One region of the Rhizobium sp. AN6A genome, then DNA from elsewhere that is predicted to be linked to it. Evidence: riboswitches for the same ligand, from Rfam matches in the RefSeq annotation. Region 1 holds a riboswitch; each other region holds the start of a gene.

What was found. A riboswitch is a leader RNA that binds a small molecule or an ion and turns the genes downstream of it on or off. The one in region 1 is predicted to bind cobalamin.
Region 2: it holds a riboswitch for cobalamin, as region 1 does, so the genes downstream of both, CRO62_RS22015 (CbtB domain-containing protein) here and CRO62_RS10290 (ABC transporter substrate-binding protein) in region 1, are expected to answer to the same signal.
Region 3: it holds a riboswitch for cobalamin, as region 1 does, so the genes downstream of both, nrdH (glutaredoxin-like protein NrdH) here and CRO62_RS10290 (ABC transporter substrate-binding protein) in region 1, are expected to answer to the same signal.
Region 4: it holds a riboswitch for cobalamin, as region 1 does, so the genes downstream of both, CRO62_RS03685 (DUF1852 domain-containing protein) here and CRO62_RS10290 (ABC transporter substrate-binding protein) in region 1, are expected to answer to the same signal.

Annotation. Positions count from the first base shown of each region.
Region 1 is NZ_OCNC01000003.1:1,375,596-1,383,153, reverse strand. It holds gene CRO62_RS10305 (pseudoazurin) at 1-287, opposite strand, end outside; gene CRO62_RS10300 (ABC transporter ATP-binding protein) at 284-1,084, opposite strand; gene CRO62_RS10295 (FecCD family ABC transporter permease) at 1,081-2,109, opposite strand; gene CRO62_RS10290 (ABC transporter substrate-binding protein) at 2,106-3,137, opposite strand; cobalamin riboswitch at 3,302-3,538, opposite strand; gene CRO62_RS10285 (GNAT family N-acetyltransferase) at 3,578-4,456, opposite strand; gene argE (acetylornithine deacetylase) at 4,668-5,792, shown strand; gene CRO62_RS10275 (2-hydroxyacid dehydrogenase) at 5,817-6,740, shown strand; gene CRO62_RS10270 (cupin domain-containing protein) at 6,767-7,123, shown strand; gene CRO62_RS10260 (aldehyde dehydrogenase family protein) at 7,431-7,558, shown strand, end outside.
Region 2 is NZ_OCNC01000004.1:1,930,299-1,937,856, forward strand. It holds gene CRO62_RS21995 (helix-turn-helix transcriptional regulator) at 1-603, opposite strand, end outside; gene CRO62_RS22000 (LysE family translocator) at 737-1,366, shown strand; gene CRO62_RS22005 (c-type cytochrome) at 1,482-1,916, shown strand; gene CRO62_RS22010 (c-type cytochrome) at 2,002-2,922, shown strand; cobalamin riboswitch at 3,014-3,239, shown strand; gene CRO62_RS22015 (CbtB domain-containing protein) at 3,406-3,588, shown strand; gene CRO62_RS22020 (CbtA family protein) at 3,599-4,315, shown strand; gene CRO62_RS22025 (hypothetical protein) at 4,320-4,634, shown strand; gene CRO62_RS22030 (type 1 glutamine amidotransferase family protein) at 4,741-5,307, opposite strand; gene CRO62_RS22035 (GNAT family N-acetyltransferase) at 5,329-5,817, opposite strand; gene CRO62_RS22040 (MerR family transcriptional regulator) at 6,023-6,436, opposite strand; gene CRO62_RS22045 (hypothetical protein) at 6,533-6,883, opposite strand; gene dmeR (Ni(II)/Co(II)-sensing transcriptional repressor DmeR) at 7,011-7,283, shown strand; gene dmeF (CDF family Co(II)/Ni(II) efflux transporter DmeF) at 7,365-7,558, shown strand, end outside.
Region 3 is NZ_OCNC01000004.1:1,124,461-1,132,018, forward strand. It holds gene CRO62_RS17970 (ABC transporter permease) at 95-1,177, shown strand; gene CRO62_RS17975 (ATP-binding cassette domain-containing protein) at 1,177-1,959, shown strand; gene CRO62_RS17980 (nucleoside triphosphate hydrolase) at 1,956-2,585, shown strand; cobalamin riboswitch at 2,718-2,942, shown strand; gene nrdH (glutaredoxin-like protein NrdH) at 3,198-3,419, shown strand; gene nrdI (class Ib ribonucleoside-diphosphate reductase assembly flavoprotein NrdI) at 3,432-3,830, shown strand; gene nrdE (class 1b ribonucleoside-diphosphate reductase subunit alpha) at 3,818-6,007, shown strand; gene nrdF (class 1b ribonucleoside-diphosphate reductase subunit beta) at 6,024-6,998, shown strand; gene CRO62_RS18005 (alpha/beta hydrolase) at 7,027-7,558, opposite strand, start outside.
Region 4 is NZ_OCNC01000002.1:499,422-506,979, forward strand. It holds gene CRO62_RS03670 (LLM class flavin-dependent oxidoreductase) at 1-599, opposite strand, end outside; gene CRO62_RS03675 (helix-turn-helix domain-containing protein) at 794-1,783, shown strand; gene CRO62_RS03680 (methionine synthase) at 2,125-3,153, opposite strand; gene CRO62_RS03685 (DUF1852 domain-containing protein) at 3,179-4,156, opposite strand; cobalamin riboswitch at 4,259-4,472, opposite strand; gene ggt (gamma-glutamyltransferase) at 5,180-6,937, shown strand; gene CRO62_RS03695 (BrnA antitoxin family protein) at 7,233-7,463, shown strand; gene CRO62_RS03700 (LysR family transcriptional regulator) at 7,541-7,558, opposite strand, start outside.

The sequences.
Region 1 (7,558 bases):
CGGCTTTTGAAACCTTCAATCCCTTCGGGAACCATACCATCGATCGTCGCGGCATTATGGCTCTTGTGGGTCGGCACGAAGCGCACACGGTCGCCGGGAGCGATCTCCAGAAAATCGGGCTCGAACACCATGGAGCCCTTTTCGCCCCGGTTCAGCATCTTCACCTCGAAGGTCTCGGCTCCGGCTTGAATGGAAAACCCTGTGGCCACAACCATGGCAAGTCCCGCGGAAACGCAAAGCTTTCGCGCGCAAAAGCGGAGATTTGCAAGTCTTTTCAATTTCATCATCGTGCCGTTGCTTTCCTTGCGTGATCGGCCGCCCCGTGGGCCGGCAGAAAACGAATATGTGAAAATCCGCTTTCATCCGTGGTGACGACGGATTGCACCCCGAACACATCGGCGATGGTCGAAGATGTGAGGACCTCGCGCGGTGGGCCGACAGCGATCATTTCACCCCGATGCATGATGGCGACGCGGTCGCAGAACATCGCGGCGTGATTGAGATCGTGCAGCGCCGCCACAACCGTCAGTCCCTGCCTGCGCACCAGATCGAGCAGGCCGATCTGGTGGCCGATATCGAGATGGTTGGTCGGCTCGTCCAGCAGCAGAATATGCGGTTCCTGCGCCAATGCGCGGGCAATGTGCAGGCGCTGGCGTTCGCCGCCGGAAAGGTGATGCCAGTTTCGCTCGGCCTTGTCCGCCATATCGACATTTCCGAGCGCTGCATCAACGATGGCATCGTCCTTTGGCGACCATGCGGAAAGCGGGCCGAGATAGGGCGTGCGCCCCAGTTCCACGGCCTGTCGCGCGCTGATGCGCTCGGTGGTTTCGGCCTGCTGCTCCACAAAGGCCAGCCTGCGGGCAAGTTCGCGCCGCCCGAATGTGGCAAGCCGTTCCTCACCAAGCATAACATGACCCCGACGCGGCATGCGAATGCCGGCCAGCATGGAAAGCAGCGTGCTTTTACCCGAACCGTTCGGCCCGATGATACCCAGAAACTCGCCCGGGGCGACCTCCAGCGAAACACCGCGCACGATGTCGAGATTGCCGGCATGGAAATGCAGATCGTGGGCGGATAATTTCATGACCGGCCTCGCTTCTGCCCGAGAATGAAGGCGAAGGCAGGCGCGCCGACCAGCGCAGTGATCACGCCGATCGGCAGCACCTGCCCCGGAATGACGGTGCGCGAAAGAATATCTGCGATGATCATGAAAATTGCACCGGTCAGCGCCGTCACCGGCAGCAACATGCCGTGGCGAACGCCAACGAAGATGCGCGCCGCATGCGGGATGACGAGACCGACGAAACCGATAGAACCGACCAGCGACACCATGACTGCCGTCATGACCGCCGAAACCGAGATCAGCACCGCATAGACCCGGCGCACCGGAATACCGAGCGAAGCTGCTGCATGACCGCCGAAAGCGAAAGCATCAAGCGCGCGTGCGTACCAGAGGCACACCCCAAGACCCGCAATACTGACCGGCAAAGCCAGCCAGACATCCGGCCAGCGCACGCCCGAAAGATTGCCCAGCAGCCAGAACATGATGCCGCGCGCCTGTTCGGCATTCGCGGATTTGGTGACGATGAACGACGTCATGGCGTTGAACAGTTGCGAACCGGCGACCCCCGCCAGAATGATGGCGCTGTTGCCGTGCCCTGCCCGCACCGCCAGAAGGCTGACCAGCGAAAAAGCCACAAAAGCCCCGATCAGGGCGCCCGCCGGCATCGTCAGAAACCCCGCCCCGAAGCCCAGAAGCGCCACGGCCACTGCCCCGGTTGAGGCGCCTGCTGAAATACCGAGGATATAGGGATCGGCGAGCGGGTTGCGCAGGAGTGATTGAAGCACCGCACCGGCCAGCGCCAGCGAGGCGCCACAGCACGCGGCAACAACGGCGCGGCTGAGACGGTAACTCCAGACGATGCCCTCATCCAGCGGCTCCAGCGGATAACCCGCATGAAAAACACGATTGGCAATGGTCTTTGCCACCACGTCGAACGGAATGGCAGTCTCGCCGATGGCCGCACCGCCAATCAGCGCGACGAGCAGCAGGGCGAGTGCGGCAAATGCCAGACCCGCCCTGCCAAGATTGACGGAAAAACCGTTCACTTGGCGAGACCGGCTGTGGAAATCGCCTCAGCCAGCGTTTCAATGCCTTCGATCGTGCGGATAGTCGGGTTCATCGCCTGCGCGTCCATTTCGAAGACATGGGCCGCCTTGACGGCGGGCATGATGCTGGCAACCGGATCGGTAGCGAGGAACTTGAGCTTGACGGCGACGTCATCGGCGGGGAAACGCCGGCGGTCCATCTTGCCGGCAACGATCACGGACGGATTGGCCTTGGCGATGGTTTCCCAGCCAACAGTCGGCCATTCCTCATCGCTTTCGATAACGTTCTTCAGCCCGAGCGCGGACATGATGTAACCCGGCGCACCATTGCGGCCCGCCACGTAAGGATCGATATCCAGCTCGGCGCTGGAGAACCAGAAGACTGCTGAAATCTTGCCATTCGCCGAAGCGATCTTGGCGCGGGCGGCTTCCTCACGCTTTTTCAGGTCGGCAACGACTTCCTCGCCGCGATCCTGCACGTTGAAAATTTTCGCAAGGTCGCGGACCTCCTGGTAAATCAGGTCCATGGTGAAAACGGACTTGCGCACGCCGTCGCCGCCGCCGGAATTGTCCTTGCCCATGCAATCGGCAGGCGAGGTATAAACGGGAATACCGAGTTCGGCGAATTGCTCCGGTGTTCCGACAACGCCTTCGGGACCGATCTGCCACTGGAACTGCGTCGTCACGAGGTCCGGCCTCTTGCCAACCACCGCCTCGAAGCTCGGATCATTGTCGGCAAGCCGCTCCACCTTGGCATTGGCGTCTTCGTAACCCTTCAGAACCGGGCCGATCCACAGCGCCGTGCCCACCACCTTGTCGGCCACGCCGAGCAGATAGAGAACCTCGGTCGTGCTCTGGCCGACCGATACTGTGCGGGCGGGCGCCTGCTTGAAGGTGATTTCGTGACCGCAGCTATTGATCGTCAGCGGATAGGTGGTTTCGGCAGCCTGAGCGGCACCGGGGGGTAAGGTCGCTAATGCGACAGCCAGAAGACCGGCGGAAACCGGCAGGCGTTTGAAATGAAACATATGTTCTCCAGTCTAAATAAAGTGGCGTGATCCGCAGGCCGCGCGTCAAAACGCGTAGTGACAGAGCGACAACAAGTGTGGAGATGGAGAACGGGACTCTAAATACGTTTCCGAGGACGGAAAGGTCATAATCAGCTCCTCTTCCGGGCATCCCCGCCCGTAACGATGGTCAATATTATGACGGCAGGTCTCCTGGCTCACGAATATACGCCGTTCATCTGCCTTCCCGCACCTTGAACGGTGCAGTGGCATGACGCTTTTCAGGCGTCACGAGGATGAACGGCAATCCGCTTACAGTTGCGGGGGCAGCCACGGCATTGGGCGATAGAAATCACCCGCACCATGTTCCCTATTAATCCCTTTGCCCTTCGGCTTCAGGAACCGTCGCTTTCTGACATAAGGGGCAAGCGACGGGGCGTCAATTGCGATAGTGCTGAAGTTCAGCACAAAGACGGGCCTGCCAGAGCGAAAATTTTTGTAGCGCCGGAAGGCGCTGGTTGCGGCGCGTCTTTGGACATGGTGGTAAGGGTTTCAATCACCACCAGCCCGGATTGCGCAATAAAATCAATAAAGAGACTGTTGTCGCTGATGGTGTCGAGGCGCACCAGCTCATCGTCCAGATCGGTAAAATGCCGCCTCACAAGCGCAATCGCATCCATGTCCGCACCCGCAACGACCGGACCGATAATGTGGCCCCGCCCCGCCGCACGGCGCAGCGCAAAAGCGATAAGACGGTCCGCCTCAAACACACCGTAACCCGTATTCTGCGTCAAAAGTCGCTGCAAAACGTTCCGGCGCGAAACGCCAAAAGCCGCCCGGTCTAGTTCCACCACATCAGTCAGATGACCTGCGGATAACGGCTCTATTCGTTGTTTTCTGCCGGGCGGCGGTATCTCGAAAAGGCAATTCGCCCTTCCCCGGAAGAGATATACTTTTTCCGCATCGCCGGCAAAGCCCAACCTTGAAAACAGCCGCCGCGACGCTCCCGTCGCGTTCAACCGCAGGGAGACAGGGGGGAATTTCGCGACAAGTTTCTGCACCAGCCATGGTGCTACGCCCTGCCCCTGCAAACGGGGGGAAACAATGACCATGCCAAGCGTTGCAAACCCCTGATCATAGGGAAAGAGCATCGCGGTTGCGACAACACGGTCGATCTCATCGAGCGCAGCGAGACCCACGCCGCATTGCCGCAGAAAACACCATTCATTCGCGTGATATCGCCATCCGACGGCCATGGAGAGTGCATGCAGATGGTCGGCATCCACGTCCGCGATATCCACGGTCCGCAGCTCGAAACTATCGACTTTGAGCAGGTCCATAACCAACGGCCCTCATCCCCTACGGCTCACAACCTTCATCCGGTTCCGGCCTAGCCCACGACATCCGACGGTAGCCGGTTACGCCAGCACGAATTTTCTGAAAGCACTGGAAGGTCACAACAATCTACCGAAATCATCCGCATTTCAGCAGATAAACGTCGCAGTCCATTCTAAGCTTTCGGGATGACAATCCGGTCAGCGGAGACGACCATTGAACGCAATCGAAATCCTTGAGCGTCTCGTCGGTTTCCCGTCGGTCGTTGGAACCGCCAATGGCGATATTGCCGGCTGGATCGCCGATTATCTTGAAAGCCACGGCGCCAAAGTATCGCTGCTTGCGGGACCGGAGGGCGACCGCGCCAATCTCTTCGCCACCTTCGGCCCGGCCGATCGCGCCGGATATGTTTTGTCCGGCCATATGGATGTCGTGCCCGCCAGCGAGCCGGAATGGTCTTCCGATCCCTTTACGCTGCGGGCGGAAAATGATCGTCTCTACGGGCGCGGAACCACCGACATGAAGGGTTTTCTGGCCACGGTTCTCGCCGCGGCACCTGCATTTGCGCGCATGGCGCTGAAACGTCCCGTGCATATCGCCTTTTCCTATGACGAGGAGGCGGGTTGCCGTGGCGTTCCGCATCTTCTCGCCAGATTGCCTGAACTGTGCGCCCAGCCGGCGGGCGCAATCATCGGCGAGCCCAGCAATATGCGGGCGGTTCGTGCACACAAGGGTAAAGCAGCAGCTCGCATTACCATCCGTGGCCGTTCCGGCCATTCGTCACGCCCTGATCAGGGGGTGAATGCCATTCACCTGATGACCGGCATCATGGCAAAGGCCGTGGAGACGACACATGAGCTGACGAAAGGCCCCTTTGAAGCGACCTTCGAGCCGCCCTATTCCTCGCTGCAGATCGGCACGATGAAGGGCGGCCAGGCGATCAACATCATCCCCGATTTCTCGGCCATCGAGCTGGAAGCGCGGGCAATTTCCGGCACATCGCCGCTGGAACTGCTCGGGCCGGTTCGCGCAAGCGTCGAGGCTCTTGCAGCAAAGGGTGTCGATATCGAATGGACGCCTATGAGCGATTACCCGGCGCTTTCGCTTGCAGCCGATGCTCCGCTTGTTCTGCTTCTGGAGGAATTGACCGGCACCCCCTGTCTCGCCGCCGTCAGCTACGGCACGGAGGCGGGGCTGTTCCAGGCGGCAGGCATCGACGCCATCATCTGTGGACCGGGGGATATCGGCCGCGCCCACAAGCCGGACGAGTTCATAGCGACGGGCGAACTTTCGGCCTGCCAGTCGATGCTGGAAACACTCGCAAGCCGCTGTACGGCTTGAACCTTCGGGAAGCATAGATTTCAGATGACGTTTCTCTTCAATTCCGATGCCAAGCGTGGCGAAATTTTCCGGCAGGCTCTGGCTGCAGAACTGCCTGGTCTGCCGTTTTCGATGGATGCGTCAACTGTCGATCCCGACGCAGTCCGTTACCTCATTACCTGGACGGTACCACAGGACATTGCCCGGTATCGCAATCTCGAAGTCCTGTTTTCGATCGGCGCGGGTGTCGACCAGTTTCACATCGAGGCGATCCCTCAGACGGTAAAGGTCGTACGCATGGTGGATGAGGGCATCATCCGCATGATGCAGGAATATATCTGCCTCGGCGTACTTTCCCTTCACCGCAACCTGCCGGTCTATTTAAACCAGCAGCGCCAGCAACTGTGGAATGCCCTGCCCCAGCGTCAGGCGGAAGAGTGCCGGGTGGGCGTTCTCGGCCTCGGCATGCTGGGCGTTGCGGCGATGGAGCGGCTGAAACCTTTCGGCTTTCCGCTTTCCGGCTGGAGCCGCTCGCCGCGTCAGATCGATGGCGTCACCTGCCATCATGGCGACGACGGCCTCAAAGCCATCCTCTCCACCAGCAATATTCTCGTCTGCCTGCTGCCTCTCACCGACGAGACCACCGGGCTTCTGAACGCCGAGCATCTGGGGATGCTTCCAGAAGGAGCGGGGCTGGTTCACGCCGGGCGCGGCAAACAGCTCGATCACGACGCTTTGCTCGATGCACTCAACAGCGACAGGCTTTCAGGTGCGGTGATTGACGTTACCGATCCGGAGCCCCTGCCCAAAGACCACCGCTTCTGGACCCACCCGAAAATTCTCCTGACACCGCATATTGCCAGCGTCACCCAGCCCCATTCCGCTGCCCGCACCGTCGTCGAAAATATCAAACGATACGAATCCGGTCTCGAACCGCTCGGCCTCGTTGACCGTAGCCGCGGATATTGATCCTACCGTTCCAAGAAAGGACACCCATGTCTCTCCTCAAGACCATCGACACCAATCCCGCCTTTGAACCGAAAGCCTCCAAAGCCCTGCCCGAACGCCTCATCGCCGGCGACCCGTCGTTCAAAACCTGGCCGCTAGATGAAGCCCGTGATGGCACCGTGCATACTGGCATATGGGAAGCGACCCCCGGCGAAAGCCGCTCGATCAAGGGCGAGACATTCGAGTTCTGCCACATTATCGAAGGCGTTATCGAGATCACACCGGAAGGCGGCGCGCCGCTGCGTTACACGGCGGGCGACAGCTTCGTCATGAAGCCCGGTTTCGTTGGCGTCTGGAAGACAATCGAAACCGTGCGCAAGATCTATGTGACCGTGAACGGATGATTTGCCGAACAGCATGGCTGGCATCCCGGCTGATGCAGAGGCATTTTTGAGAAAAGCGATGGCTGGCAATCCGCAGGTGGATGCCAGCCATGGTTTACATGGGTATCTTGCCCGGATGCGTTTCCACCGGATTTACGGCCCTCGATCGGACCCGCCGCAAGATTTTCGGCGCGGTCTTCATGCCCGCCGAAGATTGCGCTGTGGGCCACCAGCAAAACAGGATTTTCGTTCACCGCCCCCGCCGCAGTCGGTCGATGCTGCTTGCCATCAGGGAGTAGCTTTGGCGCATATCCACAGAGGATCATCCATGACGCTCAGCTTCGATCCAGACAGCCTGTCCCTGCCGATCGGCCATTTCATCGGCGACCGGCTGATCCCGGCTAAAAACGGCATCGACATGCATCGTCCTTCGGACGGCATCGAATATGCCGGTTG
Region 2 (7,558 bases), on a different contig from region 1:
GGTCAGAACGCGGTCGGAGCGGAAATTGCGGATCGCTTGCCTGAGCTCGCACCATGCGACGATATTGGTCGTCTCCGAATAATAGATCATGGCGATGGGCCGGATCTGTCGCCGGGTCTCCGCGCCGGTTTCATCGCCATAGGTTATGTCCAACCGCTCCTCGTCGCGCACCGCCCGCCTGACCATGGCAAGATCGACGCCGGCGGGTGAGGGCGCGATGCTGCCCCAGGCGTGCAGGGCATTGGCCGACAGGGTTTTCGACAGGGGTTCGGGCAGGGATGCGGCAATCTTGTCGCTGACCTTTTTGGCCGCCTGCCGCAATTCGGTATCGCCAGTGCGCGCGACCATGGCGAGTGCAAGCACGATCGCCTCCGTCTCCTCGATGGAAAACATCAGCGGCGGCAGGTTGAAGCCGGGACGCAGGATGTAACCGACGCCGCGTTCGCCTTCGATCGGCACGCGCATGGTCTGAAGGGCCGAAATATCGCGATAGACCGAGCGCACCGTGACCTCCAGTGCCTCGGCAATGGTCTGCGCGGTGATCGGCCTGCGCGCCACCCGCAGGATCTGGATGATCTCGAACAGTCTCGATGCCTTGCGCATTGCCGTTTTTCCCGGTGGTTTCCCAACGCAACTGACACAACGCTGTCAGTTGGCTTTTCCTATAAGCAGCAAAACACATTGAGAAACATGAGTTTTCCCGAATGTGTCGCAAACTGTCTTGGGAGATACTGACATGAGTTACGCCGAAAATCTCTGGCTTTTCTTTCTGGTCCTGTTCGGCATCATCATCCTGCCGGGCATGGATATGCTGTTCGTGCTGGCAAGTGCGCTGACGGGTGGAAAAAGAACCGGGCTTTCCGCCGCAAGCGGCATGAGCGCCGGCGGCATGGTGCATTCGCTTTACGGTGCGTTGGGCGTCGGCATGCTTGCCGCCTGGATGCCGTCGCTGTTCCTGCCGCTGCTGGTCGCCGGCGCCGCTTACATGGTCTGGATCGGCGTCGGCCTGATGCGCAGCGCTATCACCGTCAATGGCGATGAGGCGCAGGCGAGCGCCTCTGTCAGAAAGGCGTTCTGGCGGGCCGTGCTCACCTGCCTTTCCAATCCGAAAGCCTATCTCTTCATGATGGCGATCTATCCGCAATTCCTCAAACCGGACTATGGTCCAATCTGGATGCAGGGGCTGGTAATGGGCGCGATGGTGGCCATCACGCAGTTCACGGTCTATGGCGCTCTGGCGCTGACGGCGGATAAAAGCCGGGCATGGCTCGTTTCCTCGCCTGCCGCGACGATTTTCATCGGCCGCGCCGCCGGTTTCATGCTGATTGCCGCAGCCCTGGTTACGCTTTGGGAAGCACTCTCCTAGACTTCTGTTTTCTTGGGGAAATTCACTGCAATGTGACTTCTTTTCGCCATGCGGAAAGGGCATCCTCGCGCCGTTATCGCGCGTTCGGCATCTGCCGGAATCAAGGAGAGAGTGTATGAAACTGAAAACCATCGCGGCGGCCATGCTTTTCGGCTGTCTTTGCGCCGGAGCGGTCTACGCTGCCGGCGAAGTCGAAAAACGTGAAGGCATGATGAAGCAGATCGGCGGCTCCATGGGTGCGCTTGCTGCCATCTCCAAGGGCCAGAAGCCTTATGACGCCGAAGTCGTAAAGGCTGCCGTGACGACCATCAGCACCAACGCCAAGGCTTTCCCCGACCAGTTTCCCCCAGGCAGCGAGACCGGCAGTGCTGCGGCACCCGCGATCTGGGAAAATTTCGATGACTTCAAGTCCAAGGCCGCCAAGCTCGGTGCCGATGCGGACAAGGTTCTTGCCAGCCTTCCGGCCGATCAGGCAGGTGTGACCACCGCCATGCAGACCCTCGGTGCCGATTGTGGTGCCTGCCACCAGACCTACCGTCTTAAGAAATAATCCTATTAAGAACGCCGCTTCCCGGCGGCGTTTTTTCAGCGGGAATGACGCCTGATCTCATCAGGTGATAATGGGGAGAGGGGTCATGGCCTCCATTTGGACGAAGCTCGCGGGCGGGATCGCGGTGGCGGCCATTGCCGGTTTCGGCATTTTCGCCTGGGTCACTGCGCCTTTGCGTCAGGCACCCAGCCACTGGGTGAGCCTTGGCGAGCCGGACCTTGCCAATGGCGAAACGCTGTTCTGGGCGGGCGGCTGCGCAAGTTGCCATGCGGCACCAGATGCCAAGGGCGATGCGCTTTTGACGCTCTCGGGCGGGCAGGCGCTGAAAAGCCCCTTCGGTACCTTTCATGTGCCCAATATTTCCTCCGATCCTCAGCATGGCATTGGCGGCTGGACGCTTTCGGAATTCGGCGATGCGATGACGCGCGGCGTCGGCAAGAACGGCGAACATCTCTACCCGTCCTTCCCTTACGCCTCCTATGCCCGCATGACGCAGAAGGACATCAACGACCTCTTCGGTTATTTGCGGGTTCTGCCCGCCAGCCAGAATGATGCGCCGGATCACGAACTGCCGTTCCCCCTCAACATGCGCATGGCATTGGGCGGCTGGAAATTCCTCTATTTCGATACATCCGCGCCACCCCGCGTCGAGCTTGCCGATGCCAATGCCGAATTGCTGCGCGGCCAATATCTGGTGGAAGGCCCGGGCCATTGCGGCGAATGCCACACGCCGCGCAATGCGCTTGGCGGTTTTCTGGATGGCAAATGGCTGGCCGGTGGTCCCAATCCCGAAGGCGAGGGCCGCATTCCCGATATCACCCCCGGCTCGCAGAGCGTAGGAAGCTGGGAGGCGGCCGATATTGCCAACTATCTGGAAACCGGCTTCACCCCGGAATTCGACAGCGTCGGCGGCTCCATGGTCAAGGTCCAGCAGAATATGGCGCATCTGACCGCCGATGACCGCAATGCGATCGCCGCCTATCTGAAGGCCATCCCGGCGCGGTAGCCCTTTGCCGTCATGCCTGACTTGATCCGGCATCCAGCAACAGTGCGCAATTCTCACGCCGGCCTGCCATTGACTCCCACCCGCACCCATCGGATAACGATCCTGTGATGGTTCCTTCCGGGCGTTCCGGAAGGTGAAAAGGGAACACGATAGGGAGACATCCTCATTCGTGGCTGCCCCCGCAACTGTGAGCGGAGAGCCTGAAACGAAATGCCACTGGTAAGCATCTCGCCGGATATGGGCGAGGGCAATGCCGGGAAGGTGTTTCAGGTTTTGACCCGTAAGCCAGGAGACCTGCCATCACAGAAATGTCCATGCCGGCGGGGTGTCCGGAAGAGCGGAATTTCAGGGTGGTGGCGCTTGAACGTGCCGCCCTGTGTCAGTCTCGTATCCCCGTGGTGAAGTGTATCGCATGCGGCTGCACGGCGTTTTGCCGTTCCGCCGCGTCTAAAGGCGCGGGGTCGCGCCGTAAGAGGGGTCACCATGTCCATCAACCAGAATACGGCAAATGCCGCCGTTTCAGCAAAAACGGGCAGCTTCGCGCAATCGCTGACGGCGATCGTGCTTGGCCTGTTCGTCGTCGGTTTTGTCGGCTTTTCGCATGTGGAAGCCGTTCACAACGCCGCGCATGACACACGTCATGCCAATGCTTTCCCTTGCCATTGAGGGGGAAAGCATGTCGTTCTTTCGCAATATCGTTTTTACCGCCGTCCTCGTCGGCATCGTTGGCGGCTTCGCCGTTTCGGCCATGCAGGCTTTCGGCACCACGCCGCTGATCCTGAAGGCGGAAACCTATGAAAATGCCGGTGGCGAAGCGCCCCACAGCCATGATGCTCCGGCCACGACCGGCGCTGCCATTCCCGCGCACGAACATAATGAGGAAGCCTGGTCTCCGGCCGACGGCTTCGAGCGCACCGCCTATACGGTCGCCGCCAACGTGCTGACCGCCATCGGTTATGCGCTGGTGCTGACCGGCCTCATCTCGCTGCGCGGCACCAATGCCGGCTGGCGCGAAGGCCTTTTGTGGGGTGTGGCCGGTTTTGCCGCCGTCATGCTTGCGCCGATGATCGGCCTGCCGCCGGAACTGCCGGGCAGCCCGGCCGCCGCGCTTGAGGCGCGGCAGATCTGGTGGCTTTCGACGGTTGCGGCAACCGCAGGCGGCATTGCGCTGATCGCGTTCCGGCGCGAACCCTGGACAATCGTGCTCGCACTGGTGTTGATCGTTGCACCCCATGTGGTGGGCGCGCCCCTGCCGCCGGAAGGTGAACATGCGCTGGCACCGCTGCCGCTGGAACGCCAGTTCATCGTTGCCGCCACCGTGACCAGCTTTGTCTTCTGGGCCCTGCTCGGAACATTGAGCGCGTTCTTCCTGAAACGCTTCCAGTCGGCTTGAAACCATGCAGGACGCAGCCGAATGGAGTGACGAACTCGATGCGCTGCGTTTTGCCGTTCCCGGTCACGGCGCTTCCTGCGCCGTGCATCGCCTTGCTTTCAAGGCAGTCCTCGGCGTCAGCCCGGAACGGGAAGCGGCGCTCGCCTATTTTCATGAGAATGAGGCTGCCTTTACGGCCGCAGCCCTTGCCAAGATAAAACGCTCGGCTTTGCCGGCCGGTCGCAGTCTGCATCTCAACAGCCGCGATATCCGCCGTGCGATTGCGGGGGAGGGAGCGGAGCCTGCGCCCCGCGCGTGCAGGGTGCTTGATCGCGGGTAATGCGCGATATTGTCTGGACGCTCATGCTTTGCGCGCCGTCATTCCTGTGACAGGCACAGGAATGACGATGAGAGGATCTGCAAAACTCTCGACACCAAGGTGAGCTTCACCGGTGTTCCGCCGTAAAAACCTGAAGTTCCGCCTCGGCTTCCGGACCAAAGAGGCCGAGGTGTTTCAGAATTTCCACTGCGAAACTGACCGGTGCACTGCCGGCTGCGGTTACGATGCCGCCATCGCTGACCGCCTTCGGCTGGTCGCGATAGAGCGCTTCGCCGCGATAGGACGGATAGGCCTTGTGAGAGGCGAGCGAATTGCCGGTATGGGCGACGTCATCAAGGGCGCCCGTGCCTGCAAGCGCGCTGGCAGCCGCGCAGATGCCGGCAACCAGTCGGCCCTTCTCGCGAAACCGCTGTACCAGCCCGCCAAGATCGGCAGCCGTTCCCTTTTCCCAGCTGAGGCCGCCGGGAATGACGAGCGCATCGATGTTAGCAGGATCAAGCGCGTCATAGGATGTGTCGGGCGTAACGCTGAGCCCGCCCATTGAAACCACGGGCTGGCCGTCCGGGGTTGCGTAAACGATCTCGACGCCGAGATAGCCGCGCGCGGCGGCAGCAAGCAGCGCCGGTTCCCAGTCCGCAAAATCCTGCGCAAGCGCAATGGCAATCCGTGTCATGGCCGTCTCCGAAGGTTGCAATCAGGCGATAGACTGCATGTAGCGCATGCCGGTGACCGGGCGCGGCGCGAAATCCATGCTTTCGTAGAAACGATGCGCGGCGACATTGCCGGTCGTGGCGCTGACGGAAAGATAGTCGCAACCGAGGCGCTTGGCGATATCGCGGGCGCGGGAAACCAGGTGCTGGCCGGTGCCATGGCCGCGGTGACCGTCACGCACGAAAAGATGGTGCAGCTCAAGCCCGCGGCGGCCTTCCTGCGCCTTGTAGAGCGGCAGCATCAGGGCGTAACCGATCAATGCGCCGTCGGCTTCCGCCACCAGCCCATGCACCCAGGGAAGCGGGCCGAACAGGTCGCGTTCCAGTTTCGCCGGCGTAATCGCCGCCGCATCGCCATGAAAGGTGGCAAGCAGGGTGATCATCTCATTGAGCTCAGGCAAATCGGTCTTGCGTGCGCCACGAATGATGACGACGGGCGGTCTTTCCAATGTAAGGGAACTATCTTCGGTCATTTTTCTGGTCCTTCGGTTTTATCGGTGCCGTCAGGACGCTTGAAAAACAACAAAGCCGCCTGACGGCGGCTTGTTGACAAAATGATCTGTCGAGCCGCCCTTTACAGGTAGGCCCAAAAGTACGAGCAGGAGATGGGTGCGCGTTCGTTGATCATGTCCATGCAATGCGCTCGAATCTGAAATCTGTCAAGCCTGCTCTTCAGCATCAATGCTCCCCTTCGCACATGCCATGGTCGGAAAGCGCGCGGATGACATAACAATCCTCGATCGAATGACCATGGCAATGGGAGACGATACGTTCCAGCTCATGCTCGAGCTTTTTGAGGCTGGTGATTTTTTCGCGGACATGGGCGAGGTGTTCGGCGGCAATGCGATCCGCACCCTCGCACGGCATTTGCCGGTGCTGGCTGAGCGCGATCAATTCTCTGATGGCGTCGATATTGAGCCCGATATCGCGGGCATGGCGGATGAAAGCCAGCCTTTCGAGATCGGATTTTTCGTAACGGCGCTGGTTGCCTTCCGAGCGGTCTGCCTCGCGGATGAGGCCCATCTGCTCATAATAGCGGATCGTCGGAACCTTCACGCCGGTACGTTTGGACAATTCACCGATGGACAGCATTGCCTTCTCCATATCCTCAAGAGCAGCCGGGACAAGAACGAACCGGATGCTCTAGTCTCTAGAGATATAGCTTTTCAGCCTGCCGTTCAATGGGTGTCAGGCGGCGGCATCCACGCCGAGTGCCTGCGCCAGGGCTTTGAGAACTTCTGTCTCGATGCTGGCGGCGGCGTCAGGCTGCACGGATGCGGCGATATCTACCGCCGGTTCGGTTCTGGCCTGTGCGCCGCTGTCGAGGTTCCAGAGTGCTGCGGCAAGGCCGGCGGAAACGCTGGCGGCAGCGGGTGCGGCGGAAACGGCAACGCTCTCGGCGCTGGAAATCGCGCGGTGTGCCGCCCGTGTCAGTTCCAGCAGGGCCTCGGTGGTTGCATTGGTTTCCCTGGTCTTTGCCGGCTCAAGGGTCCGGACCGGAGTTGCGTAGCTGCTGGTTGTTGCTGCGATAGTCGTCATGACTGAGTCCCCTAAGTTTCATGGGGTATTTTTAGGGGTCGAAACATTCGCGAAGATTGCGTCGCGCAGGGCTTGAACCAAAAAACATCGCAATATAGTATACCCCCCTATAGTATATGAGGTACTCATGTCCCATACGATCCGCAACAAGGAGAAGCTTCTCGCTCGCATCCGTCGCCTCAAGGGGCAGATGGAGGCGGTGGAGCGTGCCCTGGACGATTCCAAGCCCTGCGGCGAGGTGCTGCAATTGCTGGCCTCGGTGCGCGGTGCGCTTTCCGGCCTGACGGGGGAGGTGATGCAGGAACATCTGCATGAGCACGTCGTGCACGCCGAAAATGAAGACGAGCGGGCGCGTGCGGCGGAAGAGTTGGCCCAGGTGCTGAAGACCTACATCCGCTAACCTCTCTCCCAAAAGTGTCCGCGGCTTTGGGAAAAGACATGCGTGAAACAGAATATTCCAGGATCGAACAGGATTAGCGACATGACGACGACATCCGAATTTTCCGCAGCGTCCGGCCACGACCATGTTTTCCTAGGCCGGAACCATGAGCGCAATGAAAAGCGCGTGTGGATGGTGATTGCGCTGACCACAGTCATGATGGTGGCGGAGATCGTCGCCGGCCACTGGTTCGGTTCCATGGCGCTGACGGCGGATGGCTGGCACATGTCCACCCA
Region 3 (7,558 bases), on a different contig from region 1:
ACGCTTCTCAACAGTTTGAATCTACGCATTGTCCCCTCTGGAGAATAATCCCGGGTTCGGGGCTGATGTGATGGAGCGATCGGGAGGAAAATCCATGAGCGATCAGCCAGTGCGGGCTCAACCGCATAATGAATTTGAAAAAGTGCTGTCGGGAAGTTCGACCCAGGTCGCTGCTTTCGATACGCACAACAAGAGTTTGCTTGAAAAATTCCAGCACTTTCTGCATTCCAGCCCGGCAGCCGTACCGCTGATCGTTCTGGTGTTGTCGCTGGCTGTCTTCGGCATGACCCTGGGCGGCAAGTTTTTCTCGGCCTTTTCGCTGACCCTTATCCTTCAGCAGGTGGCAATCGTCGGCATCGTCGGCGCGGCACAGTCGCTAGTCATTCTGACAGCAGGTATCGATCTTTCGGTCGGTGCGATCATGGTTCTGTCCTCCGTCGTCATGGGACAGTTTACGTTCCGCTATGGTTTGCCTGCCGAACTCTCGATTATCTGCGGTCTCGCAGTCGGCGCATTTTGTGGCTTTATCAATGGCGTGCTGGTTTCGCGCATGCGGCTGCCGCCCTTCATCGTCACACTCGGCATGTGGCAGATCGTATTGGCCACCAATTTCCTCTATTCGGCCAACGAAACGATCCGCTCACAGGATATCGTCCAACAAGCGCCCATTCTCCAGTTCTTTGGCAACAATATCCGCATCGGCAGCGCCGTCTTCACCTATGGCGTCATTGCCATGGTTCTGCTCGTTGCCCTGCTCTGGTATGTGCTGAATCGCACCGCCTGGGGTCGACATCTCTATGCAGTTGGTGATGATCCTGACGCAGCCGAACTTGCCGGCGTTAACGTCAAGCGCATGCTGACGACCGTCTACACACTTTCCGGGCTTATCTGCGCCTTCGCGGGCTGGGCTCTCATCGGCCGCATCGGCTCGGTATCGCCGACCGCTGGTCAGTTCGCCAACATCGAATCCATCACCGCAGTGGTCATCGGCGGCATATCGCTGTTTGGCGGACGCGGCTCGATCATGGGCATGATCTTCGGCGCGCTGATCGTCGGTGTCTTCTCTCTCGGCTTGCGACTTATCGGAACAGACCCACAATGGACCTATCTGTTGATTGGCGTCCTTATCATCTTGGCTGTCGCAATCGACCAGTGGATCAGAAAGGTAGCAGGCTGATGGCAAAAGAACCTATCCTCACAGCACGCAATCTCGTTAAACGCTACGGTCGTGTGACTGCGCTCGACAATGCCGATTTTGACCTTTATCCGGGCGAAATCCTCGCCGTCATCGGTGATAACGGCGCTGGAAAATCCTCTCTCATCAAGGCGATTTCCGGTGCGGTAACACCCGACGAAGGGGAGATCAGGCTGGAAGGCAAGCCGGTACAGTTCCGCTCGCCGATCGAGGCGCGCAAGGCTGGTATCGAAACCGTTTATCAGAACCTTGCGCTGTCTCCCGCATTGTCCATAGCCGACAATATGTTTCTCGGCCGTGAAATCCGCAAACCCGGCATTCAGGGAAGCCTGTTCAGGGCACTGGACCGTCCGGCGATGGAAAAGTTTGCCCGTGAGAAACTCTCTGAACTCGGCCTGATGACGATCCAGAACATCAATCAGGCGGTGGAAACCCTCTCCGGTGGCCAGCGCCAGGGTGTTGCGGTGGCGCGTGCAGCCGCCTTCGGCTCCAAGGTTGTCATCCTTGACGAACCGACGGCGGCGCTCGGCGTCAAGGAAAGCCGCCGCGTTCTCGAGCTCATTCTGGATGTGCGCTCGCGAGGGCTACCGATCGTTCTCATCTCGCACAACATGCCGCATGTTTTCGAGGTTGCTGACCGGATTCATATTCATCGGCTGGGCAAGCGTTTGTGCGTCATCAATCCGAAGGACTATACCATGTCCGACGCTGTCGCCTTCATGACGGGCGCCAAGGAAGCGCCAAAGGAAACGCTGGCCGCATGACGCTGAAGCTTGAAACGATCGTCGAAGACGTTCTTCGGCGGGCAGAGGATAAATCTCGTTTTATCATTGCCATTGCCGGTCCCCCTGGGGCCGGCAAATCTACGCTGGCGGATGCCCTGTGCGGTGCCCTCGTGGCGGGCGGCGAGGCTGCGGCTGTCCTGCCCATGGACGGCTTCCATATGGATAACGGTATTCTCGAAGAACGGGGGCTCTTGCCGCGAAAAGGCGCACCGGAAACCTTCGACGTGCGCGGCTTTCTTGATATCGTCTCCGCAGTTCGTCAGGGCGGGCAGGAAGTTCTTGTCCCGGTTTTTGACCGCTCCCGCGAAATAGCCATTGCCTCCGCTCGCGCCATCGCGCCCGAGACACGCTTCATCCTTGCCGAAGGCAACTATCTGCTGTTGAACGAGGCGCCGTGGACGAAGCTTTCCGGCAGCTTCGATCTTACCGTCTTCGTAGGCCCATCCGTTGCGGTGCTCGAGGAACGCCTGAGGGATAGATGGCAGGGCTATGGTCTCGATGCGACCGAGATTCACGCCAAACTTTTCGAAAACGATCTTCCCAACGGAAAGCGGGTGATCGAGAACTCCCGCCCCGCCGATATTCGCATCGATATCTGGGAATAAACCCGCCGCTTCCGTCCGTAGGCGGCATCGAGCATTTCCCGTTAAGCCTTTGTTGACCATGTGTTGAATCTTTTTGATCCACAGGGTGGGGCTTTGGCATGTCTAATTATTGACGAAAAAAATTCCTCATATACTATATGTGGTGTTCAAGGTTCTTTCGATTCGCAAGCGTCGGGAGCTAAGACGGGAATTCGGTGCGCAACACCATTATGGTGAAGCAATGCCGAAACTGCCCCCGCAACTGTAAGCGGTGAGCATCGTTCCGATTTGAGCCACTGGAGCTAAAAGCTCCGGGAAGGTGGGAATGGATGTTTTGACCCGCAAGTCAGGAGACCTGCCTTGAGCGAAAACGTCCACGGGCGGGGTGTCCGGAAGGAAGGTGTATGACGCAAATGAATTGCGTGCGCCCTTTTCTGCCCCCTCCAGAACAAGCTTCGGGGTGAAGTCATGCCAGTGCATTTTTATGAGTTTCTACGCTCGTCGGCGTAGACAGCGATCTTACGCGGCCTAAGCCGCGCGCCTCGCCAGAATGAGAGAACCGTCGCCACCCGCTTGCGATTGCAGGCGGGCAATGTTGAGCCGTGCGTAAAGGCGGCTTCGAAAGAGGAAACAATGACCGTCACCGTTTACAGCAAACCCGCCTGCGTCCAGTGCACTGCCACCTATCGTGCGCTTGACCGCATCGGCGTCAGCTATGAGATCGTCGATATCTCCGAAGATGCGGATGCCCTCGATCGCGTTCGCGGCCTTGGTTACATGCAGGTTCCCGTGGTCGTTGCCGGCGAACGCCATTGGGCGGGTTTCCGTCCGGACATGATTGGCTCGATCAGCTGAGGAGGCGGTGCGATGGGGCTGATCGTCTATTATTCCAGCCGGTCTGAGAACACTCATCGCTTCCTTCAGAAACTGGGGCGACGATTGCTTCGCCTGCCGCTCGGCGCCGAGGAAGACGTTCCTCACGTGTCGGAGCCCTATGTTCTCGTCACCCCCACCTATGGGGGCGGCGGCATGAAAGGAGCGGTACCGAAACCGGTTATCCGGTTTTTGAACGAGCCCTCAAACCGAAATCTCATTCGCGGCGTCATCGCGGCGGGAAATACGAATTTTGGCGCAGCTTTCGCATCCGCCGGAGATATCGTGTCGCGTAAATGCGCGGTGCCGTTTCTCTACCGCTTCGAGCTTCTCGGCACGGAGGAAGATGTCGCCAACGTCAATCATGGATTGGAACGATTTTGGACACGCTGACCTCGAGCGCGGTGCGCAACACGGATGCCAAACAACAAGTAACCGCCGCGCAGAAACACCTGGACGCGGGACTGGACTATCACGCGCTGAACGCGATGCTGAACCTTTACGATGAAAACGGGAAGATCCAGCTCGACAAGGACCGCCTTGCGGCACGGCAATATTTCCTCCAGCACGTCAACCAGAACACGGTGTTTTTCCATAATCTCAGGGAAAAGCTCGATTATCTCGTGACCGAGGGATATTACGAACAGGAGGTGCTGGACCAGTATTCCTTCAATTTCGTCCGTGACCTCTACGACGAGGCCTATGCCAGAAAGTTCCGTTTTCCGACATTCCTCGGCGCCTTCAAATATTATACGTCCTATACGCTGAAGACATTCGACGGAAAGCGTTACCTGGAGCGTTATGAGGACCGCGTCTGCATGGTGGCGCTGGCTCTGGCGCGTGGCGACGAGCAGCTTGCCCGCGATCTGATGGATGAAATCATTTCCGGCCGCTTCCAGCCAGCAACCCCGACCTTTCTCAACGCCGGCAAGAAAAGCCGTGGTGAACTGGTTTCGTGTTTTCTGCTGCGTGTGGAAGACAATATGGAAAGCATCGGCCGGTCCATCAATTCAGCATTGCAGCTTTCCAAGCGTGGCGGTGGCGTAGCACTGTCCTTGACCAATATTCGCGAAGCCGGCGCGCCGATCAAACAGATCGAAAACCAGTCCTCCGGCGTCATTCCTGTCATGAAACTGCTGGAAGATTCGTTCTCCTACGCCAATCAGCTTGGCGCGCGCCAGGGCGCTGGCGCGGTCTATCTGCATGCCCACCACCCGGACATCATGCGTTTCCTCGATACGAAACGTGAAAACGCCGACGAAAAAATCCGCATCAAGACCCTTTCGCTCGGCGTGGTGATCCCTGATATCACCTTCGAACTCGCGAGAAACAACGAGGATATGTACCTGTTCTCGCCCTATGATGTTGAGCGGGTCTATGGCGTGCCGTTTACCGAGATTTCCGTCAGCGAAAAATATCAGGAAATGGTCGCAGACAGCCGCATCCGTAAGAAGAAGATCAAGGCACGCGAGTTCTTCCAGGTCATCGCAGAAATCCAGTTCGAAAGCGGTTACCCCTACATCATGTTCGAGGATACGGTTAACCGCGCCAATCCGATCGCCGGCCGCATCAGCATGAGCAATCTCTGCTCGGAAATCCTGCAGGTCAGCGAGGCGAGCGAGTTCAACGACGATCTCTCTTACAGCCATATGGGCAAGGATATTTCCTGCAATCTCGGCTCGCTCAACATTGCTTCAGCAATGGATTCGGCCGATTTCGGCAAGACGATCGAAACCTCCATCCGGGCGCTGACGGCTGTTTCTGACATGAGCCACATCTCGTCTGTCCCTTCCGTGGAAAAGGGCAATGATGCGAGCCACGCCATCGGGCTTGGTCAGATGAACCTGCATGGCTATCTGGCGCGCGAGCGCATCTTCTACGGCTCGGAAGAAGGCATCGATTTCACCAATATCTATTTCTACACGGTGACCTATCACGCCATCCGCGCCAGCAATCGCCTCGCCGCGGAAAGGGGCCAGAGTTTCAAGGGCTTTGAAAACTCCAAATATGCCTCGGGCGATTACTTCGATAAATATACCGACCGGGAATGGCTGCCTGCGACGGAAAAGGTCCGCGATCTCTTTGAGAAAGCCGGCATTTCCATTCCGACACAGGAGGACTGGAAAGCGTTGAAGCAGGCCGTCATGGAGACCGGCCTCTATAACCAGAACCTTCAGGCCGTGCCGCCCACTGGCTCGATCTCCTACATCAACCATTCGACGTCCTCGATCCATCCCATCGTCTCGAAGATTGAAATTCGCAAGGAAGGCAAGATCGGCCGCGTTTATTACCCGGCTTCTTATCTTTCGAACGATAATCTCGAATATTATCAGGATGCCTACGAAATCGGTCCGGAAAAGATCATCGACACCTATGCGGCGGCCACCCAGCACGTCGATCAGGGCCTGTCGCTGACGCTGTTCTTCCGCGATACGGCGACGACGCGCGATATCAACCGGGCGCAGATCTACGCCTGGAAAAAAGGCATCAAGACCATCTATTACATCCGTTTGCGCCAGATGGCGCTGGAAGGCACGCAGGTTCAGGGCTGCGTATCCTGCACGCTCTGACTTGAGGGACAAGACAATGAACATTGCCGTAAAACCCGCGTCCCGTATTCGCGCGGTCAACTGGAACCGCATCGAGGATGACAAGGATCTCGAAGTCTGGAATCGCCTGACATCGAATTTCTGGCTACCGGAAAAGGTGCCGCTCTCCAACGATATCCCGTCCTGGGGAACGCTGAAGCCGGAAGAGCAGACCCTGACGATCCGCGTCTTCACAGGGCTGACATTGCTGGACACGATCCAGAATGGCGTCGGCGCCGTGCGCCTGATGGCGGATTCGGCGACGCCGCATGAGGAGGCGGTGCTTTCCAACATCTCCTTCATGGAAGCGGTCCACGCCCGCTCCTATTCCTCGATCTTCTCGACGCTCTGCTCCACGCCTGACGTCGATGACGCCTATCGCTGGTCGGAGGAGAACGAATTCCTGCAACGCAAATCCGCGCTCATCATGCGCGAATATGATAGCGGAAATCCGTTGAAAATGAAGATCGCCAGCGTGTTTCTGGAGAGCTTCCTGTTCTATTCCGGCTTCTACCTGCCGATGTTCTGGTCAAGCCGCGCCAAGCTTACCAACACGGCCGATTTGATCCGTCTCATCATTCGCGATGAGGCCGTGCATGGCTATTACATCGGCTACAAGTTCCAGCGCGCGCTCGAACGTCTGGGCGAAGCGGAAAAACAGGAGATCAAGGATTTCGCCTTTGATCTTTTGCTCGAGCTTTACGACAACGAGACGAAATATACCCAAGACCTCTATGACGGCGTTGGCCTGACGGAGGACGTCAAGCAGTTCCTGCATTACAACGCCAACAAGGCCTTGATGAATCTGGGTTACGAGGCGCTGTTTCCGCCCGAGGCCTGCCGGGTCAATCCGGCGATCCTATCGGCGCTGTCTCCCAATGCCGACGAGAACCACGACTTCTTCTCCGGCTCGGGCTCTTCCTATGTCATCGGCAAGGCGGTCGCCACCGAAGACGAAGACTGGGATTTCTGAACCGGTTGTCGCCAAAAACCCGCAAAAGTTATTGCGGGTTCACGACCTGGCTCGCAAGCCGGAAGGGGCTGGATACTGTTGCTCCGATAGCATCGAACACAAAGGCACCCGCGCGGCCTATGCCATTTTCGCCGTTGCCGTTCCGGCTCGCCTCCAGTTGCGGCACCAGCGACGCGAGTGCCGCATAGCGGTCGTGGTTGAGCGGATCCGACGCCTTGAGGTTGGAGATGTCAACGAACTGAACGCCCTCTTTCAGGGCGGCTTCCTGCACTTGAGGATCGGTCACATCCAGCGCGCCGATGCGGGTTACGTCGGCTCCCAGGATGGAGGAAGCCTTCAGGGCGCGGTCGTCCTTGGAGACGAGAACAGTAAGCGGCGGATTGAGCCTTCCCACCACCTCGATCTGCTTGCGGAAAACATCGGCGTCGATATCCGGCGCGGCCAGCACCACCTGTAGTTTGGAGAGCACATCGTTCCTGCCTTCGAAGCGCAATTGTCGCAGCGCTTCCATGACCAGCCAGCCGCCCATGCTGTGACCGAACACGACAATGCTTTTTTTC
Region 4 (7,558 bases), on a different contig from region 1:
TTGATGCGGTGCACCTTGGTATGGTCGCTGAAGACGCCGCTTTCCCGGTCCGCAATCATTGCACCTGCATCCCAGGACCCCTCCCAGAGCTTATAAAGCACATCCATGTATTCATCCGCCCAGTCATAGCGCTGATCGTGGGGGACGATCTTGTCGAAGCCGAAATTCCGTGCAGCGTTGTCGGTCACGCTCGTGACGATGTTCCAGCCGATGCGGCCGCCGCTGATGTGATCGAGGGTCGATGCCTTCTTGGCAAACGCGAATGGGTGTTCGGAAAGAAGCGAACTCGTAAAGACAAGCCCCAGATCCTTCGTCACGCCTGCCAGAGCAGCGCAGAGCGTGAAGGTGTCGTTGCAAGGCATGTGAAGGCCTTGCTGGAAGTATGTATCCCATTTCCCGTCATAGGCGGGATCGACACCCAGGATATCGGCAAAGAAGATCGCGTCGAATTTGCCCTGCTCCAGCTTCTTGACGAGGTTGGCCCATGTTGCGAAATCGTTGAAATTGGCCAGTTCATTTTTCGGATGCCGCCACGTTCCATGATAGATGTGCGAAGGGACGTTCATGGTAAAACAATTGAATATCAGACGCTTGCGCATAGCTTCTCCTGTTTGTTGTCTTTGTTCCCGGAAACAAGCTTATGCCGCAACGCAACATGCGTCTTGGCTCACAGTGAACAGTTTCTGTGCGCAAAGTGACACTGGCCATAAAGGTGTTCATCATCTTCATGCCCGAAGACTGCGGAATGGCCCAGGTTCGGGTCGATCGTCCCAGCAGACGATGATTGCTTGGCATGTTTTTTGCCTCACCATTGCGACAATCGTCGCTGACGGAGGCGCTGGAAATGACTGTCTGGAACGCAACCGAATTGCCGCAGAAGGACCGTTTCCCTTTCTGGAAAGAGGTGCTCTGCCAGGAATACGTCGCTTTGAACTCGACAACAGAAGGGCATGCCCCGTTTTTCGGCCACGTTCGTGCCAAGCTGCTAAACTCGATCAACGTCACGACAATTTCGTCGAGCAGGCAAAAAATTCATCGCCGCAGGCAGGAAATCAGCCGAATGCCCGAACAGGTGTACTTCCTCAATCTACAAGTGGAAGGTCACTGCCGGATGATGCAGAACGGCAGGGAAGCGCTTTTGCAGCACGGTGATTTCTCGATCGTCGATTCGACCGAGCCATATATCAACGACTACTGCAGCGACAGTTGGACCCAGCATTCGTTCCGCATTCCCAAGGCAATTCTGCAGCCTCTTCTGAAGCAACCCGACAGACTGATGGCCACTAAAATAAGCAGCAGTGCTCCACTTGCGCGTCTTGCGACAGACTATCTGTCATCGATTGCGATGAATGCCGAGCATCTAGACGCCGCCGCGTCCTTTTCCATCACCAACCATTTGGTGGAACTGGTTGCGTTGGTTCTCGGCGTATCCGATCGCGAGGGAGACCGAGCCAGGGGGACATTGCGCAATCAGCTCGCTTTTTCCCTGATCAATTACATCACTTCGCATGCGGCAGATCCGGCGCTGACACCGGCGAAGGCAGCCGAACATTTCCGCATTTCGGTTCGCTATGTTCACCGACTGCTGGAAGACAACGGCGAGACATTTAGCCAGTTTCTGCTTCGGCAAAGGTTGCAAAAATGCGCGAACGATCTCCGTGCCAAAGGTGGCGGCTCTATTGGAGAGATCGCTTTCCGATGGGGGTTCAATGACCTCTCGCATTTCAGCCGGTCGTTTCGGAACCAGTTCGGTGTCGCGCCACGCGAATATCGAGTGCAGTAGTGCAAAGCAAGCAGCACCCATTTGACGTATACGGGTTCGTGGACGGTGGATAGCGACGGAATTACCATGGCAAGCGACTTGTCTTACGCCTTGAAAGGATGAAAACCGTCACATCCTCAGTTGATGGGGAATGAATGTGTAAATTTTCTAATCTGGCAACGTCCTGCTCTTCGGAATGGCCGGCTTGAGCAGGCGGTCTTGGCAGCTTCGCGCCAAGACGCGGACATCCTTCGAAGCCTTAAGGATGATCCGCGCCATGACCTTATAGCCCATTCGTAAGTGTCGCGATGGGCGCGGTGGCGGCGAACGGCTGCCATCCGCAGGTTCAGACTATCAAAAAATTAAACAGTGAGCTCTCTCCGGACGATCTCAGCTCCTGCGCTCAAGGAATTCAGCTTGCCTCTTGCCACACGACGAGACAGGGGGGCCATGCCGCAATTGGTGCAGGGGCAAAGTTTATCTGCGTCGACAAACTTAAGCGCCTTGCGCAGCGTTGCAGCGACTTCCTCCGGGGTTTCGATGGTATCGCTTGCCACATCGATGGCCCCGACCATCACTTTCTTACCTCGAACAAGTTCCAGAAGATCCATTGGAACATGAGAATTGTGGCATTCGAGTGAGATCATACCGATGCCGGATTTCTGCAGCTTGGGGAGAGTTTCCTCATACTGCCGCCATTCTGACCCGAGTGTCTTTTTCCAATCCGTATTGGCCTTTATGCCGTAACCGTAGCAGATATGGACGGCGGTCTCGCACTTCAGCCCTTCAATTGCCCTGTCCAAAGTGGCGACACCCCAGTCATTCACATCGTCAAAGAAAACGTTGAAGGCAGGTTCGTCGAACTGGATAATATCGACGCCGGCAGCCTCCAATTCCTTTGCTTCCTCGTTAAGTATCCCGGCAAATTCCCAGGCAAGCTTTTCACGGCTCTTATAATGGCCGTCAAAGAGAGTATCGATCATCGTCATCGGACCCGGCAAAGCCCATTTGATGGGTTGTTTGGTCTGTTGACGCAAAAACTTGGCGTCTTCGACGAACACGGACTTCTGGCGAGACACGGCGCCGACGACTGTCGGGACACTCGCATCGTAGCGATCGCGAATTCTGACGGTTTCGCGTTTTGCAAAATCGACCCCGTCGAGGTGCTCGATGAAAGTCGTGACGAAATGTTGGCGTGTTTGCTCGCCATCACTGACGATGTCGATGCCGGCCTGTTGCTGATCGTCCAGTGAAAGGCGCAGGGCGTCTCTTTTACCTTCCAGCAATTCCTCGCCCTCCAGTTTCCAGGGCGACCACAGTTTTTCGGGCTGCGCAAGCCAGGAGGGTTTCGGCAGGCTGCCGGCGGTCGATGTGGGGAGAAGTTTCTTCACGATGGGGACCTCTTCTAAGTGATGATCAGGCGGGGCAGTGAGCAAACAATTGCTCAAGGACGGCGCGGTATGGGTTGATGAAGTGTTTTTCGGTGAACTTGCCCTGATCCACCGCCAAGCGATTTCGTTCGTCGCGGTCGTAGATGATCCGGGTCAGCGAATAGTCCTGGTGCTTTAGGTTGGGCTGGTAAAATGTCCCGGCTGCTGCGTTCGCATTGTAGATTTCGGGGCGATAAATTCTCTGAAACGTTTCCATCGTGCTGATGACGCCGATTAGCTCAATATTGGAGTAGTCGCCCAGCAAGTCCCCAACAAAATAGAACGCCAGCGGCGCAACGCTGCCCGCAGGCATAAAGTAGCGAACCTGCAATCCCATTTTCCCGAAATACTGGTCGGTGGACGAGAACCCATTCTGCCGGTATTCGACGCCCATCACGGGGTGATGATTTTCGGTCCGGTAATAGGTCTTGCTGGTCGAGGCGCTGATGCAAATGACCGGCGGCTTGCGAAAGTGCGAACGGTAGGCATCCGACCGCAGAAAAGACTTGAACAGGTTTCCATGCAGGTCGCCGAAGTCGGCCGGAATGCTGAAGGCAGGAACGCCCTTGTTATGCTCCGGCAGCACAATGCTGAAGTCGTAGTCCCGCACATAGGAGGAGAAGTTATTCCCCACAATGCCGTCGATACGTTCACTGGTTTTGTGATCGATGATCGTCGTCTTCAGTATCTCGATGAGGGGAAATTTTTCACCTGCAACATCGAAGCTCATGTCGACCGAAATGATCTCCAACGCTACCGAGTATCGGTCCGATTTGGGATTATCCCAGTGCGCGAGGGCGTTGAAGCGGCTATCGATCATGCGCAGGACATTGCGCAGGTTCTCCTGCCGCTTTTCGCCCCTGGCCAGATTGGCGAAATTGGTGGTGATGCGCGTATGTTCTGAAGGACGATAGTCCTCATCGAAGGGTACGCTCGTGATCGTAAAAATGCAGGTCTGAGACATGTTGTGCCCCTATAAAGTTGGGGGCATGGGTCTGCGGACGCATAGCAAGACAGGCCGCAACAATGCAGCCTTTGCTACGGCACACTGGGACACCCCGCCCGTGGACGTTATTTCACCAAAGGCAGGTCTCCTGGCTCACGGATCATCACTTCCGTCCGTCTTCCCGGGGTAAACCAGTGACATATTGGACTTCAGCTCGCCGCTTACAGTTGCGGGGGCAGCGTCGGCTTTTCCGCATAACACGGAGCACCGACTTCCCTCTTAGCCCCGGCACGTTGCGTGCAACGACTGGGGAACCTTAGGCGTGATGACCATATTGTAAGCCACGTCATCGGTCAACATCATATAACGATATCTTTATGTCCTTAAGTCTGCGCTGCATCGTAGGTTCTGACCGAATAGATTGCATTCGGCGGTATCAGACGATTCTCACATACGCGGACCTGGCCGTGGCAAACTAAAGATGAATCGTCGACTGTCGGTTCGATTCCGACAAGCGCAGGTAAGCGTGCGTGATGACAGCTTCCGGGCAATAGTAGACGTCTCACGCCACGCAGTTGAAAGGATCAGAACCGGCGACGCCGTTATTAAAGCAGATGCGTGGAGACAACAGCGCCTGCATTTATTGCCCTTTCGCTCCATTCGATGTCAGTAGGCTTTAGCTCCTTCCGGTTTCCTGAAGAAGGCAGAGAAGTCCGCCGCCATATACCAACTCGACAGGCTTGTCGGATGGGAATGAGCAGATTTCCGTTTTCCAACGATAGGTCGACCCTTCGACATGATGGACATGCGGCGAAACAGCCACCATAGTGCCGAAAAAGAGCGGCGCGCCAGACAGACGCTCAATAGCGGGGCGAGCCAACGGACGGGGCTGAAATACCGGTGAAGGCCGAAGCTTTGCAGCAGTGAAGGAAGAGTTCTAAAAGTGGCCGTGCCGTGGTCGATAAAGGTTCGGCCTACCTGCTGGCTCAGTTGAATGCCCTACTACATTAACGAGTTGTACGTCGCTGGAGGATTTGGCTGATGAAAATGAGATTTCTCAGTGAGGGATTTTTCGCCCTGATGCTTTCCACCGCGGTCGCCTCCGCGCAGCAGGCGTCCGACACGGTGGCGCCCGAAAAAGCGACCGATATTGCGACTGCCAAACGCATCGAGTCAAAGAGCTTCATGGTAGCGGCGGCCAATCCGCTGGCGACTGAGGCAGGGCGTGATGTGATCGCCAGGGGCGGCAACGCCATCGATGCAATGGTGGCGGTGCAGGCCATGCTCGGCCTCGTTGAACCGCAGAGTTCCGGACTCGGTGGGGGTGCCTTCCTGGTCTATTACGACGCAAAAAGCAGCAAGCTGACGACATTTGACGGCCGCGAGACCGCGCCGATGGAAGCCACGCCAAAGCTCTTCCTGGATGACAAAGGTCAACCGTTAAAATTCATGAACGCAGTGGTCGGCGGCCGCTCTGTTGGCACGCCGGGAACGGTGCGACTTCTGGAGGAAGCCCATAAACGCTATGGAAAGGCGGAATGGGCAAGCCTCCTGAAGCCGGCCGAAACGCTGGCTACCGAGGGCTTTAAGGTGTCGCCGCGTCTTGCCTCCCTGATCGCGTCCGAGGGGGACCGGTTGAAGAAATATACAGAACCCCGGTCCTATTTCTTTGACACCTCCGGGGCCGCCCTGCAGGCCGGTGCTCCTTTGAAGAACCCGGCCTATGCCGAGACGCTTGCGGCGCTCGCCAAAGGCGGCGCCGATGCCTTTTACAAGGGGCGAATTGCCGAGGCGATCGTCAAGACGGTGCGCGAGGCGGCCGACAATCCCGGCGTGCTGTCGCTGGCCGATCTTTCCAACTATCGGGTCGTCGAGCGCGAGCCGGTCTGCTTTGTCTATCGTGCTCTTGACGTTTGCGGCATGGGCCCGCCGTCGTCGGGCGGAATCGCGATCGGCCAGATGCTCGGCCTAGTGGAGAATTTTGATCTCAAGACGCTTGGGCCAAAAAATGTCGACAGTTGGCGCATTATCGGCGACGCCCAGCGTCTCGCCTTCGCCGACCGCGAGCGTTACGTCGCTGATACCGATTTCGTGCCGCTGCCGATCAAGGGCCTGTTGGACAAGACCTATTTGGGCGAGAGGGCAAAGCTGCTCGACGGCGATAAGGCGTTGACCAACGATGCCGTCAAGGCCGGCGAGCCGGAATGGAACCACGCGCTGCTTTTCGGCCGGGATGCGGCGATCGAGTTGCCCTCCACAAGCCATTTTGTCATCGTCGACAAGGACGGAAACGTGGTCTCGATGACGACAACGATCGAAAGCGGCTTCGGCTCGCGTCTGATGACGAACGGCTTCCTGCTCAATAATGAGTTGACGGACTTTTCCTTCAAGACCCATGAAGGCGGTCTGCCGATCGCCAACCGCGTTGAGCCAGGCAAACGACCGCGCTCCTCCATGGCCCCGACGATCGTGATGAAGGATGGCAAGCCGCTGCTCGCCATCGGTTCGCCGGGCGGCAGCCAGATCATCGGCTATGTAGCGCAGGCGCTGATCGCCTATATCGACTGGGGCATGCCTGTAGAGGCGATCGTCTCCCAGCCGCATCTCATCAACCGCTTCGGCACCTACGACATCGAGGCCGGTACAAGCGCGGAAGGTCTGGCAAGGCCACTGAAGGCGCTGGGTTACGAGGTGAAACCGGGCGAGATGAATTCCGGTTTGCATGCCATCGAGATAACCGCCGAAGGTTTGATCGGCAGCGCGGATCCACGACGCGAGGGAGTGGCGGCAGGGGAATGAAACGCCCCGCCTGCGGAAAGGGCATGAGAGTAGGTCAACACAAAGGGTGTGTGTTTCGCCAAGGGGCGCCAACACCTTGACAAGAACCTGCGGCCTCCTGACGCAATTGTGGATGAGGGTGCACGATCTCTTCCAGATTGCGCGGGGAGGCTGACCGGTTTATCGGCAGCAATTACGTTCTTCCGGCTAACCACTACACGTGGGTTGCGACCACCGCTGTGTTTGACATACAGCCTGCAAACAGAAACTGACAGGCTGCGCTGTTCGAGCGCACGACACAAGAGGATACAACACCATGGCAACATCCCGACGACCGTCCAATCCCAAAGACGCAGCCGAGGCGCTATTCAAAGCGGCAAAGAAGGTCGCAGCGCCGGCCGTTGAACGGCCTGCAATTCCCAACACCAAGGAGCTTGTATCATTGAAGATCGACAGCGATGTGCTCGCACATTTTCAGGCCGACGGTCCGGGCTGGCAAGAGCGCATCAACGATACCTTGCGAGCCGCAATCAATGCGTCCAATTAACCTCTTGAAAGATCCCGAACCCGTGCCCCGCCAATAGCCGCCGCTGCGTTTAGCCTGTTGCTGTGATGAGTTTTCGGTCAACAGGGATTGCAGCT